Linked DNA regions of Tsuneonella mangrovi. The protein of the gene in region 1 interacts with the protein of each later gene in a pairwise test. Links are inferred from orthologs where the notes say so. Each region holds a gene or a part of one and is shown on either strand. Other genes may lie near its edges. The genes, in order: leuS and ligA.

What was found.
Region 2: the proteins of leuS (region 1) and ligA interact in binary tests that used the Escherichia coli proteins (3 or more experiments, as listed by UniProt). The link is inferred for Tsuneonella mangrovi from one-to-one orthologs.

What each region holds. Positions count from the first base shown.
Region 1 is NZ_CP022889.1:1,697,665-1,701,098, reverse strand. Bases 38-3,155 are described here. They hold leuS (leucine--tRNA ligase), read right to left. Parts: upstream 2,805-3,155; coding sequence 270-2,804; downstream 38-269. Other genes in these bases: CJO11_RS08290 (DUF3576 domain-containing protein), read right to left, coding at 2,824-3,155; lptE (LPS assembly lipoprotein LptE), read right to left, coding at 38-273. In the rest of the region: more of lptE, read right to left, coding at 1-37; more of CJO11_RS08290, read right to left, coding at 3,156-3,273.
Region 2 is NZ_CP022889.1:390,173-393,461, reverse strand. Bases 13-2,985 are described here. They hold ligA (NAD-dependent DNA ligase LigA), read left to right. Parts: upstream 13-396; coding sequence 397-2,574; downstream 2,575-2,985. Other genes in these bases: CJO11_RS01885 (50S ribosomal protein L11 methyltransferase), read right to left, coding at 2,602-2,985; CJO11_RS01895 (DUF2165 family protein), read right to left, coding at 13-293. Outside these bases: more of CJO11_RS01895, read right to left, coding at 1-12; more of CJO11_RS01885, read right to left, coding at 2,986-3,289. UniProt on the Escherichia coli protein: DNA ligase that catalyzes the formation of phosphodiester linkages between 5'-phosphoryl and 3'-hydroxyl groups in double-stranded DNA using NAD as a coenzyme and as the energy source for the reaction.

The DNA.
Region 1 (3,434 bases):
GCCGTCGCTCAGCACGCCGAGCCCTTCGAGCTGATCGTCGAGCCGGACGACCAGTTTGTAGCGCGGCGTCGAGCTTCCGCCGGCATCGAGCCGATCGGTCAGCGCATTGCGCATCAACCAGCCCGATTGGCCTTCGATCGGCGGGACTTCGACTGCCGCCATCCCGCGCGCGACAGTGCCGCTGCCGCCCCCGGCGTACATCGGCTGCAACCCGCACGCCGAAAGGCCCATCGCCAGCGCTCCCGCGGCGAGGAGGCGCGCCAGCGCTGTCATGCGACGATGTTGACCAACCTGTCGGGCACTACGATCACCTTGCGCACTTCCGCTCCGTCGAGCGAACGCTGGACTTTCTCGCTGGCGAGCGCAAGCGCCTCCAACTCGGCCTTGTCGAGACCCTTGGCCACGGTCAGCGTGTCGCGCAGCTTGCCCTTGACCTGCACCGCGATGGTCACTTCGTCATCGACCAGCATAGCGGGATCAACCGGAGGCCAAGTCGATTCGGCAACCAGTTGCGACGAAATTCGGTCTCCCAGAACTTCCCGCATCGATTCTGCCAGATGGGGCATCATCGGCGAAATGAGGCGCGGCAGGATCGCGATTGCGGCCATCTGCTCTGCACACGGGTGTGACTTTTCGATGGCGTTCACGAACTCATAGATCTTCGCGACCGCCTTGTTGAACTGAAGCGCCTCGATATCGGTGCCAACACCAGCGATCGTGCGATGAGCCAGTCTTTTGAGACCAGGATTAGCCGGCGCGTCGACGTCACATTGGGGATCGTTCGCAACCACTCGCCACAATCGCTGGACGAACCGCCCGCACCCTTCGATCCCGGCTTCCGACCACGGCAGGTCGCGTTCGGGCGGGCTGTCGCTGAGCATGAACCAGCGCACTGCGTCGGCGCCATACTGGGCGACGATCGCATCGGGGTCGACGACGTTCTTCTTCGACTTCGACATCTTCACGACCTTGCCGACCGTCACCGGCTTGCCGTCAGCCTTCAATGTCGCGCCGTTGCCTGTGCGCTCGACTTCTTCAGGCCCGAACCACACTTCGCGATCGCCTTCTCGGCGCGAATAGGTCTCGTGCGTCACCATCCCCTGCGTAAACAGGCTGGCAAACGGCTCGGCAAAATCGAGCATGCCGATATGCTGGAGCGCGCGGGTCCAGAAGCGGGCGTAGAGCAAGTGCAGGATCGCGTGCTCGATCCCGCCGATATACTGTTCGACAGGCAACCACTTGGCGACTTCGGCCTTGTCGAACGGTTTGTCCGCCGGCTGGCTGGCAAAGCGCAGGAAGTACCAGCTCGAATTGATGAAAGTGTCGAGCGTGTCGGTTTCGCGTGTCGCCTTGCCGCCGCACTGAGGGCAATCGACGTGCTTCCACGTCGGGTGGCGTTCTAGCGGGTTGCCCGGCGTCTGGAAGTCGACGTCTTCGGGCAGTTCGACCGGCAGCTGGCTTTCCGGCACCGGGACGATCCCGCATGCATCGCAGTGGATGAACGGGATCGGCGTGCCCCAGTAACGCTGGCGCGAAACGCCCCAGTCGCGCAGCCGCCACACGGTCTGGCCTTCGCCCCACCCTTCTGCCTCGGCGCGGGCGATGACCGCGGCGATCGCGACAGCCACACCCATCCCGTCGAGGAAATCCGAATGGACCAGTACCCCGTCGCCCGCTTCGGCTTCGCCGACGAACGGCGCATCGGCCTCTTCGAGGCTCTTGGCGACGACGCGCTCGATCGGCAGTTCGTACTTGGTGGCGAATTCGAAGTCGCGCTGGTCGTGTCCCGGCACGCCCATCACCGCGCCGGTGCCGTAGTCCATCAAGACGAAGTTGGCGATGAACACCGGCAGGTATTTGCCGGTGAACGGGTGCAGCGCACCAATCCCGGTGTCGAACCCGAGTTTTTCGGCGGTTTCGAGTGCCGCTGCGGTGGTCGCGCCGCGCTTGCACTGTTCGACGAACTTGGCGGCATCGCAATTGCTTGCGGCAACCTGCTGCGCGATCGGGTGGTCGGGCGCAACCGCGACGAAGCTGGCGCCGAAGATCGTGTCGGGCCGGGTGGTGTAGGCCTCGACCTCGCCGCCATCTGACAACGCAAAGCGAAACTGCAGGCCCTGGCTCTTGCCGATCCAGTTTTCCTGCATCAGGCGCACCTTGTCGGGCCATTTGTCGAGACCCGCCAACCCGTCGAGCAAATCTTCTGCGAACTGGGTGATCTTGAGGAACCACTGCGAAAGCTTGCGCTTTTCGACCTCCGCGCCCGAGCGCCAACCCTTGCCGTCGATCACCTGCTCGTTGGCGAGCACGGTCATGTCGACCGGGTCCCAGTTGACCTCGCTTTCCTTGCGGTAGACCAGCCCTGCTTCGTAGAGCTTGAGGAACAGCGCCTGTTCGTGGCCGTAGTATTCGGGGTCGCAGGTAGCGAGCTCGCGGCTCCAGTCGAGCGCGAAGCCGAGGCGCTTCAGCTGCGCCTTCATGTTGGCGATGTTGGCCCGCGTCCAGCCGTCGGGGTGGACGCCCTTCTCCATCGCTGCGTTCTCGGCCGGCATCCCGAATGCGTCCCACCCCATCGGGTGGAGCACTTCGTGCCCGCGCATTTTCTTGTAGCGCGCCAGAACGTCGCCCATCGTGTAGTTGCGCACATGGCCGATATGGATGCGCCCCGATGGATAGGGGAACATCTCGAGCACGTAGCTCTTGGGCTTGTTGCTGCCAGAGTCGGCGGTGAAGTTGCCCGCTTCATCCCAGGCGCGCTGCCAGCGCCCGTCCGCCGCAGACGGATCGAAACGCTGATCGGTCATGGGAAAAACTCCGTTCCGGTCAGCCCGCGATCGCCTGGCGGCGCAGGTCGCGCGCCTTGGTGAGGATTATATCCTCGAGGCGCTGCACCGTCGCGGCCTGCACCGGGGCGTCGACCCAGGTGCCGTTCTGCTTCACTTCGCGGCTGGCGGCGACCCGCAGCGCATCGGCGCGCAGGTCCTGGTCGAGGATCGATACAGTGACCTTCACGCGCTCGTTGGGGTCGCGCGGGTTCGAATACCAGTCGGTAACGATCACGCCGCCCGAACTGTCGGCCTGAAGCAATGGCGCAAAGCTGACCGTTTCGAGCGCCGCGCGCCAGAGGTACGAATTGACCCCGATGGTCGTAACGTTGGCGGCCGCGAGATCGGCCTTGGGCCGCGAATGGCCGCCGCAAGCGGCAAGCGTAGCGATCGCGGCGACAGCCAACGTGGCGCGGGCGATGCGGAGGCGGTTCGAAGTGACGGTCATATTGGGGGTCGGTTATCCTCGAAAGTGTCCAAGCGAGCCTCTAGAGCGCGTGGCCCCGGCAGGCAAGGTGCTCGCGCGGCAAATGCACCGCCGGGCCGTGAACGCGGGCTGAATTGGCCGCAGCCGCGCGTTTTGTGGACCGGGTGCAACACTCGCGCGGC
Region 2 (3,289 bases), 1.3 Mb from region 1 along the record:
TGATAAGCGGCAGCATCCCCCTTGCGGGCCCGCCATAACTCGACCGATCCCCACACCAGCATGACGCCAGTGGCGATTTCGAGTGCGAAGACGATCAGCATCCCGAGCAGGATCAGTGGCCCCGGCGGCACCGGCAGCAAGTCCACCGGATAGGCCTCGTGGCCTACCCTCCCGGTCGTGTATTCGAAAAAGGCCCGTGCAGCGCTCCAATTGGCGATATTGTGCGCCACGTAGAACAGCGCCATGACCCCAAGCGCGAGCGAAAACAGCGATTTGAGTGTACGGTCGATCATCGATTCCCCCTACGGTCAGTCCATCGATTTGCGACCCGCATCGGGCGGCTCTTTTCCCCGCCCTGCGCCTCGGGCATAGCAAAAGCGTGGGAATCGACAAAACATGACGCCTGACGATGTGGAAAAGCTGAGCGAGGCCGAGGCCGCGAACGAGCTGATGCGGCTCGCCAAGTCGATTGCTCATCACAACAAGCTCTATCACGCCGAAGACGCACCCGAGATCAGCGACCAGGAGTTCGATGCGCTTGTTCGCCGCAACACCGCGATCGAAGCGGCATTCCCGCAGCTCGTTCGTGCAGACAGCCCCTCCAAGGCGGTAGGGCACGAAATCGCCTCATCGCCGCTGTCCAAGATCAAGCACGCGGTTCGTATGATGAGCCTCGACAATGCGTTTTCGGACGACGAGGTGGCCGAATTCGTCGCTCGCGTGCGGCGGTTCCTGTCGCTCAACGAGGATGAAGCGATTGCCTTCACTGCAGAGGACAAGATCGACGGACTGTCGTGCTCGCTGCGCTATGAAGGCGGCAAGCTGGTGCAGGCATCAACCCGTGGCGACGGCGAGATCGGCGAAGACGTAACCACCAATGTCGCGCATATCGCCGATATTCCCCAACAACTTACCGGCGAGGCACCGGACGTGTTCGAAGTGCGGGGCGAGGTCTACATGGCGATCGCCGATTTCACGGCGCTCAACCATCGGCTGATGGATGAGGCTCGGGCCAAGGCAGGCGAAACGGGCGAGGATTTCGATCCCAAGAAGGTCCGCCAGTTCGCCAATCCGCGCAATGCCGCCGCCGGATCGCTGCGCCAGAAGGACTCACGCGTTACAGCTGAGAGGCCCCTGCGCTTCTGGGCCTGGGGGTGGGGCGAGACGAGCAAAGTTCCCGGTGAAACGCAGCACGAGGTGATGCAGCAGATCGCGAAGTGGGGCTTGCCAATCTCTCCGGGCCTGGCCCGTTGCGAAACGCTTGAAGACATGCTCGCCGCATATCGCAAGATCGCGGAAGGTCGTCCGTCATTGCCCTACGAAATCGACGGAGTGGTCTACAAGGTCGATCGGCTCGACTTCCAGCAGCGGCTTGGCTTCGTTGCCAAGGCACCGCGCTGGGCCATCGCCCGCAAGTTCCCTGCCGAACAGGCTGAAACCACGCTCGAGGCGATCGACATACAGGTGGGGCGTACCGGTAAGCTGACCCCTGTGGGGCGGCTCGCCCCGGTGCTTGTCGGCGGCGTGACAGTCACCAATGTCACGCTCCACAATCGCGACGAAATTGCCCGTCTCGGGGTCCGCCCCGGTGACCGGGTCAAGGTCCAGCGCGCCGGTGACGTGATCCCGCAAGTGGTCGAGAACCTGACGCGCGGCGAGGATCGTCCTGCGTTCGTGTTTCCCGACCATTGCCCCGAATGCGGTAGCGAAGCCGTTGCTGAGGAAGGTGAGGTCGATGTGCGTTGCACCGGCGGCCTGATTTGCCCCGCACAGCGGACCGAGCGGCTGAAACATTTCGTCAGCCGCGGTGCGCTCGATATCGACGGGCTGGGCGAAAAGACCATCGACCAGTTCTTCGCGCTGGGTTGGCTCGAAAGCCCGGCGGACATCTTCCGGCTGCACACCCGGCGCAGCGAGATCCTCGCACTCGACGGATGGCAGGACAAGTCTGTGGATAACCTGTTGGCAGCGGTGGAGAAAAGGCGTTCTCCGGATGCCCCGCGGCTGCTGTTCGGGCTTGGCATTCGCCACGTTGGCGCGGTGACAGCGCGCGACCTGATGAAGGGGCTGGGCGATATCCGCATTCTTCCTAAAAAATCTTCCGAATTTGCCGCGTATCGCGCGGAGCATCCGCGCGGCGACGATGAGAAGGAAAGTCCGTTCAACGCGCGGATGGTCGAGGCGGTCAAGCGCATCTTCGAGGTGCGGACCGATGGGATCGGGATTGCTGTCGGCCATGCACTGGCCGACTTCTTCCACGAACCACACAACCGGCGCGTGTGGTCGGAATTGTTCGAGCAAGTCGACCCACCGCTCTACGTTGTTGAAACAGTCGAGAGCAAAGTTGCCGGTAAAACAGTGGTTTTCACCGGAAAGCTCGAAACGATGAGCCGCGACGAGGCCAAGGCGCAGGCCGAACGACTCGGTGCCAAGGCAGCCGGATCGGTCAGTGCGAAGACCGACCTTGTCGTTGCCGGACCCGGCGCAGGGAGCAAGCTCAAGAAGGCCGCCGAACTGGGAATCGAGATTATCGACGAAGCGGCCTGGGCGAAAATCGTCAATGCCGCAAAATAACCGGCTTCAGCGGGATCGTTGGCCCAATCAGGCGAAGCGTCTCTTACGCAGCCACAGGATGCTCCAGTCACCATCGATCAACCTCGCGGCGAGTCGAAATCCGGCGCGTTTGAATGCTCTCCTTACAGCAGATTCCTGCGTCTTGAGCAGTCCGGCAAGCAGTATGCTGCCGCCTGGCGAAACTGCTTCGGCGAAGTCAGGGGCAAGCGCGATCAGGGGTCGGGCGAGGATGTTGGCGATTAACAAGTCGTAGGGGCCGCGTGCCACCAACAATGGATCATCCATCCCGTCAGCGACGACCATCGTCAGGCCGCCCGGACCGCCACCGGCGGCGATGCCGTTCGTGGCGGCGTTGTCTTCAACAACACCGGTGCAGACCGGATCGATATCGCTCGCTGTAGCGAGCGCCTTCGGCCACAGGGCCATCGCGGCAAATGCGAGCAGGCCGGTGCCGGTGCCGATATCGGCGAGATTGCGCACGACCAGCCCGCGCGCTTTCATCGCGTCGAGCATCGCGAGGCAGCCAGCGGTCGTCTCGTGCTGGCCGGTTCCGAATGCCTGGCTGGCGGGAATCATGAAATCGATCATTCCAGGCTGATCTGTCGGAGGATGGTCGGAAGTTCGGACGTAGAATCGTCCTGCTGAAATCGGGTCCATCCCTTCCTGGCTCACGGTCACCCAGTCTTCATCGGGCAGCTTATCGACGATGAAGTTT